DNA from 2 places in the Bacillus rugosus genome. Region 1 is predicted to be linked to the other one. Evidence: a T-box and tRNA genes for the amino acid it is inferred to sense, from the RefSeq annotation. Region 1 holds a T-box; the other holds one or more tRNA genes.

Evidence for each region. The T-box of region 1 lies ahead of thrS (threonine--tRNA ligase). A T-box ahead of a tRNA ligase gene usually reads a tRNA of that ligase, here a tRNA-Thr.
Region 2: it encodes a tRNA-Thr, which carries the amino acid that the T-box ahead of thrS (threonine--tRNA ligase) is inferred to sense. The anticodon was not compared.

Annotation. Positions count from the first base shown of each region.
Region 1 covers NZ_CP096590.1:3,765,853-3,769,259, forward strand. Annotated here, with positions in the region: gene thrS (threonine--tRNA ligase) at 101-2,017, opposite strand; T-box leader at 2,070-2,291, opposite strand; T-box leader at 2,323-2,544, opposite strand; T-box leader at 2,578-2,806, opposite strand; gene M0696_RS19105 (YwgA family protein) at 2,919-3,407, opposite strand, start outside.
Region 2 covers NZ_CP096590.1:197,084-200,490, forward strand. Annotated here, with positions in the region: gene M0696_RS01095 (GNAT family N-acetyltransferase) at 7-489, opposite strand; gene M0696_RS01100 (2-thiouracil desulfurase family protein) at 502-957, opposite strand; tRNA gene M0696_RS01105 (tRNA-Glu) at 1,138-1,212, shown strand; tRNA gene M0696_RS01110 (tRNA-Val) at 1,216-1,291, shown strand; tRNA gene M0696_RS01115 (tRNA-Thr) at 1,296-1,368, shown strand; tRNA gene M0696_RS01120 (tRNA-Tyr) at 1,391-1,475, shown strand; tRNA gene M0696_RS01125 (tRNA-Gln) at 1,480-1,551, shown strand; gene sigW (RNA polymerase sigma factor SigW) at 1,781-2,344, shown strand; gene rsiW (anti-sigma-W factor RsiW) at 2,358-2,984, shown strand; gene cdaA (diadenylate cyclase CdaA) at 3,144-3,407, shown strand, end outside.

The DNA of each region.
Region 1 (3,407 bases):
GATGCATTCATAACATACGAACGATATGATTTACTTATTATTTTACTGATTCCGGATAGGGAAAGTCAAAAAAGCAAAATGAGAATTCACAGCTTTTCTCCTAGATCCTTCGATTTTTCACCTGTTTGACAAGGTTATCTTTAAACGTCTGAAAAGGAACGTGTTCATTCTGCTGATCTCCGAATTGGCGGACGTTTACTGCGCCTTCCTGTTCTTCATGATCCCCTAGCACCAGCACGTACGGGATTTTCTGCACCTGTGACTCTCTGATTTTGTAGCCCAGCTTCTCATTGCGCTCATCAATGCCAGCTCTTATCCCCAGCTGCTTCAGCTCTGCCTGCACCTTTCTGCAATAGTCCAAATGAACGTGCGAAACCGGTATGATTTGAACCTGAATCGGTGCGAGCCAGGCTGGGAATGCCCCGCCGAAATGCTCGATTAAAATGCCGAAGAAACGGTCGATTGAGCCGAATACCGCTCTGTGTATGACAACAGGACGAACCTTTTCATTGTGTTCATTAATATATGTTAAATCAAATTTTTCCGGCATTTGAAAATCAAGCTGAATTGTCGCACATTGATGGCTTCGTTTCAGGGCATCCCTTATGTGAAAATCAATTTTCGGACCGTAAAACGCTCCATCGCCTTCATTGATCTCATAAGGCAGACCGAGCTCCTCAAGGACGTTTGCCAAGGCACGTTCCGAAGCTTCCCAAAGGCTGTCATCGCCTAACGAATCCTCCGGGCGAGTCGAGAGTTCGACAGAATACTCGAAGCTAAATGTACGATATACCTCATCAATCAATCCAATCGCTTCTTTGATCTCACTCTCAATCTGATCCTCCCGAACAAAGATATGGGCGTCATCCTGGCAGAACGTCCGGACGCGAAGCATTCCGTTTAGAGCGCCGCTGTATTCATGGCGATGCACCTGGCCAAATTCCGCCATGCGAATCGGCAGATCCCGATACGAATACAGGCTGTTTTTAAAGATGAGCATATGTCCGGGACAATTCATCGGCTTCATTGCGAAACTTGTATCATCCACTTCTGAAAAATACATATTGTCGCGATAATGGTCCCAGTGTCCTGACTGCTCCCATAACCGCTGATTCATCATAAACGGCGTACGCACCTCATCGTAGCCGGCCTTTGTTTGCAGCTCACGCGAGAAGCGTTCCAGTTCATTGCGGACAATCTGCCCTTTCGGCAAGTAAAACGGCATCCCCGGCGCTTCTTCAGAAAACATAAACAGCCCTAGTTGTTTGCCCAGCTTGCGGTGGTCTCGTTTTGCCGCTTCTTCCAGCATATGCAGATGCGCATCGAGATCTTTTTTCTTGTGAAACGCAACCCCGTACACCCGCTGCAGAACTTCATTTTCGCTGTCTCCGCGCCAATAAGCGCCCGATAATCTTGTCAGTTTGAACGCCTTGATCATTCCTGTAGAAGGAAGATGCGGCCCGCGACACAGATCAATGAATTCTCCCTGCTGATACAGCGAGATATCCTCTCCGCGCGGAATATCCTTCAAAATCTCCAGCTTAAACGGCTCACCTTTTTTGGCAAACAGCTCTTCAGCCTCTTCGTAGGAAACCTCAATTCGTTTAATTTCCAAGTTTTCATTTATAATGTTTTTCATTTCTTTTTCGATGGTTTCTAAGTCTCCTGATGTCAAGCTTTGCTCAAGCTTCATGTCATAGTAGAAGCCGTCTTCAATCACTGGACCTATCCCCAATGACACTTCGCCGTGCAGACGTTTCACCGCTTGAGCCAGTACGTGCGCTGATGTGTGGCGAAGCACCTGCAAGCCTTCTTGGGAATCAAGTGTGATAATCGAAAGCTCAGCATCCTCCTCCAGCTTGAAACTGAGATCGACGAGCTTGCCGTTAACCTGACCCGCTGCCGCCTTCTTTTGCAGACTGGAACTGATAGAACCAGCTGCTTCTTTGATTGTGATGCCTTTCGGATATTCCTTGATCTGTCCGTCCGGAAGCTGAATGTGTACATGTTTACTCATTTTTAAACACTCCTTCATAATTGTTTATATAAAAAAACACACCCGTCCCGCTGTAAGGGACGAGTGTGTGATTAACCCGTGGTTCCACCCAAATTCCCGACAAACGCTATGTTGTCGGCTTGGTGCTGTAACGCAGCATAGACGGCATTGGATACTTTAGTTCCCCAATGCTGCTCCAAGGCGGTAAATGATCATCCTAAGCTGGGAAGCTCTCACCTTTCCTTCCCTCGCTGAAAACCGTAATAATCATTCATGTCCTTTTCATTGCATGTATTCAATTCATAAAAAAACACACCCGTCCCGCTGTAAGGGACGAGTGTGTGATTAACCCGTGGTTCCACCCAAATTCCCGACAAACGCTATGTTGTCGGCTTGGTGCTGTAACGCAGCATAGACGGCATTGGATACTTCAGTTCACCAATGCTGCTCCAAGGCGGTAAACGATATTCCTAAGCTGGGAAGCTCTCACCTTTCCTTCCCTCTCTGAAAACCGTAAATATCATTCATGTCCTTTTCTTCGCATGTATTTAGTTCATATAAAAAAACACACCCATCCCTCTAAAAGGGACGAATGTGTTTATTATCCGTGGTTCCACCCAAATTCCCGATCAACACACATGGTGTATCGGCTTTAAGGTGCTGTAACGCAGCATGACGGTATCAGATACTTGATTTCCCCGATACGGCTCAAAGGCGGTAAGCTGCTTTCCCTGCGTTAGGAAGATCTCAGCTGTCCTTCCCTCTCTGGAAACCGTAAAAAGCATCTCATGTCCTTATCAGCGCCTGTATACATTACTGATCGTTTGGTGATTTCATATATTTTACAATACATTTCCTGATACAGCAATCTGTTTTGTTAAAAAAAGCAAAAGAAACGGTTCATTTCTTTTGCTTGGTATGGTTAACAAATCTGCTTCAGTTCCTCTATGTATTGAAGCGCTTCGTCATATTCTTCATTTGTATACTTTTGCTTGCTTTTGATTGTAAAGACTTTTTCTTTCTTTTCCTCATCCTCAAGCCCGTCAAAGTAAAGGATCGTGGAAACCAGCTCTAAAAATCGTGATGAACGGTTGTTTACACTTTCGATATACCCTTTGATATCTGGCATATCTAAATCAGCATGGTCTAAAAATTCAGAGCCTGTCTCAGTCAGGGAATAACGGTATTGAAAGTAGCCGCCCTTTTTTTCCTTCACCTCATGCAGAAATCCAAGGTTGCACAGCTCTTCAATCTGGAGCGTCAGTTCCTCTGAATACGGTCCGTAAAAGTGAAAATCATATTTCTCATAGAAAGGAAACTGCATTTTCTTTGCGATATAAATCATTTTCTGCAGCTTCTTCCGCCCGATGATTTCTCCAGAATCCGAGAACACCTTCATCAGTTTTGCATG
Region 2 (3,407 bases), 580 kb from region 1:
TTCAGGCTATAAGAAATAATGAAGGATCAGCTGTTCTCCGAGCGGTCCGATTCTTCTCCTGCCTTTATCAAGGAACCCGCTTTTCATATAAAGGCGCTTTGCGCGTGTGTTCAGATGATTGACGGCCAAAATGATTTCATCGCACCATGGAAAATAACCGCTCACAAAAGAGGGAAGCTGAAGCATTGCTTTTTTTGCATAGCCTTTTCCGTGATGCACAGCGTTTAATGACAGGGAACTGAGCAGTAAAGCAAATGGATTGTTAGAATAGGGTGCCAGCGTTTCTTTTGATGTATGTAAAATGAAAAAACCGACTGGGAGATCGTCTTTTAAGATGATAACCGGATACCGGTCCCGTATGCTCAGGGCCTGAGTCAGCACCTCTTTGGGGAGAGAGGTAAAGCGTTTGTCATCGTTGTTAAGCGTGAATGATTGAAGCTCCGGCAAGTGTTCAGGCTTATAGAAGGATAAAGAAATGTCTAGAGTCATGTGGCGGCCTCCTTACAATATGTCGTCTAGCTGGTTTTCTGAAATGACGCGGTAGCCTGCTTGCTCTAACAGTGCGGCGGTCACTCCGCTGCCGGTGATTTTTGCGCCAGAGAATGTGCCGTTATAGATAAAACCGCTTCCGCACGATGGACTGTTTTCTTTTAATATGATGGCAGAGGCATTGATTTCTTTTGCATAAGCTAATGTCTTAGCGGCACCTTCCATATATAATTCTGTTACATCTTCTCCTGAAGCTGTCATGATTTTCGCGGTTCCATTGAGAACATCCTCGCCGGTGCCTCCGATAATTTCTGCAGGTTCACGAGGAGTTGAGAAGCCGCCAAGAAGCTCAGGGCAAGCCATAACTGCTTTATTTTCACCGACAAGTTTTCTGATTTTCTCTGATGCGGCGTGAGAGCCGTTGTATCTGCATTCAATGCCTCCAAGGCAAGAACTGACTAGGATCATATTGGTTTCTCCTCTCTTGCATCGTTTGTCTCTATCATAAAATAAATGACTAATGTTGGGAGGCTTTTTCAGTTAAAAAAGGAGTTAAAAAGTTTGAAAATAAAAAATTTAATTTTCCTCTTTACAAACAGGGGGTGACCTGTATATAATAACTTTTGTCAGCTCGACGAGAACACAAACGGCCCGTTGGTCAAGCGGTTAAGACACCGCCCTTTCACGGCGGTAACACGGGTTCGAATCCCGTACGGGTCACCATTTGGAGGATTAGCTCAGCTGGGAGAGCATCTGCCTTACAAGCAGAGGGTCGGCGGTTCGAGCCCGTCATCCTCCACCATCTTGCCGGTGTAGCTCAATTGGTAGAGCAACTGACTTGTAATCAGTAGGTTGGGGGTTCAAGTCCTCTTGCCGGCACTGTTTTTCTTAATATGAATATGGAGGGGTAGCGAAGTGGCTAAACGCGGCGGACTGTAAATCCGCTCCCTCAGGGTTCGGCAGTTCGAATCTGCCCCCCTCCACCATTATTGGGCTATAGCCAAGCGGTAAGGCAACGGACTTTGACTCCGTCATGCGTTGGTTCGAATCCAGCTAGCCCAGTCACAGACACCTTTGACCAAAAGGTGTCTTTTTTCTTTTTGAAAAATAATTCCAACTTCTAACTGTTCAGTCTGTATAATAATTTTAAAAATATGTTAAGGTAGTTTATTCACGAATTACCATCTACACCCTGCCAAAAATTTGTTAAACTTATTTTATAAAAAAATTGAAACCTTTTGAAACGAAGCTCGTATACATACAGACCGGTGAAGGCAGAGGTTAGATAAATATGGAAATGATGATTAAAAAGAGAATTAAACAAGTCAAAAAAGGCGACCAAGATGCATTTGCGGACATCGTAGATATTTACAAGGATAAAATTTATCAGCTTTGCTACCGTATGCTTGGTAATGTGCATGAGGCAGAGGATATAGCACAGGAGGCTTTCATCAGAGCGTACGTTAATATCGACAGTTTTGATATTAACCGGAAATTTTCAACTTGGCTTTATCGAATCGCGACCAACTTAACTATTGACCGCATTCGCAAAAAGAAGCCGGATTATTACCTCGATGCAGAGGTGGCTGGTACGGAAGGCTTGACCATGTATTCCCAAATCGCCGCAGATGGGGTATTGCCAGAGGATGCAGTTGTGTCACTGGAGCTCTCAAACACGATTCAGCAGAAAATTTTAAAGCTTCCTGACAAATACAGAACAGTTATCGTATTAAAGTATATTGATGAACTCTCATTAATTGAAATCGGCGAGATTCTGAACATTCCTGTGGGGACTGTGAAAACTCGGATTCACAGGGGCAGAGAGGCTCTTAGAAAACAATTAAGGGATCTTTAAGTGGGGTGATGAAATGAGCTGTCCTGAACAAATTGTGCAGCTTATGCATATGCATCTTGATGGAGATATCCTTCCAAAAGATGAACACGTATTAAATGAACATCTGGAGACATGCGAGAAATGCAGAAAGCATTTTTATGAGATGGAAAAATCTATAGCGCTCGTCCGGAGCACATCGCATGTCGAAGCCCCCGCGGATTTTACCGCTAATGTCATGGCGAAATTGCCTAAGGAGAAGAAAAGAGCTTCTGTGAAAAGGTGGTTCAGAACCCATCCTGTTATCGCAGCTGCTGCGGTATTCATCATTTTGATGGGCGGAGGTTTTTTTAACAGCTGGCATAATGACCACAATTTCAGCGTGTCCAAGCAGCCGAATCTTGTGGTGCATAATCACACTGTGACCGTGCCAGAAGGTGAGACGGTCAAAGGTGATGTCACTGTCAAAAACGGCAAGCTGATTATTAAAGGCAAAATAGACGGGAATGTAACCGTCGTAAACGGCGAAAAGTATATGGCCTCTGCTGGACAAGTCACCGGTCAGATTGAAGAAATCAATCAATTATTCGACTGGACATGGTACAAGATGAAGTCTGCGGGGAAAAGTGTAGTCAATGCATTAAATCCGAAAGGGAAAGAGTAAAGCGCTTCAGCCGCTTTGCTCTTTTTTATGGGCTGAACGGGCTGGCACATTTCACTTGCCAAATCGAAATGTGGTATAATGGGCTCGCTATGTAAAGTACATATGCGTAACACGTAAAACACAAAATACGAAATGACTGAAATCTTGGAGGACGAGGAAATGGCTTTTGAGGATATCCCTTTTTTGCAGTACCTCGGCAATGCCGTTGATATTCTCCTTGTTTGGTATGTGATATATAAATTGATTATGGTGATACGCGGCACGAAAGCGGTTCAGCTGTTAAAAGGAATTGTAGTGATCGTGCTTGTCCGTATGGCCAGCCAATATTTGGGCCTCAGCACGCTTCAATGGCTGATGGACCAAGCGATAACATGGGGATTTTTAGCAATTATTATTATTTTCCAGCCAGAGCTGAGAAGAGCG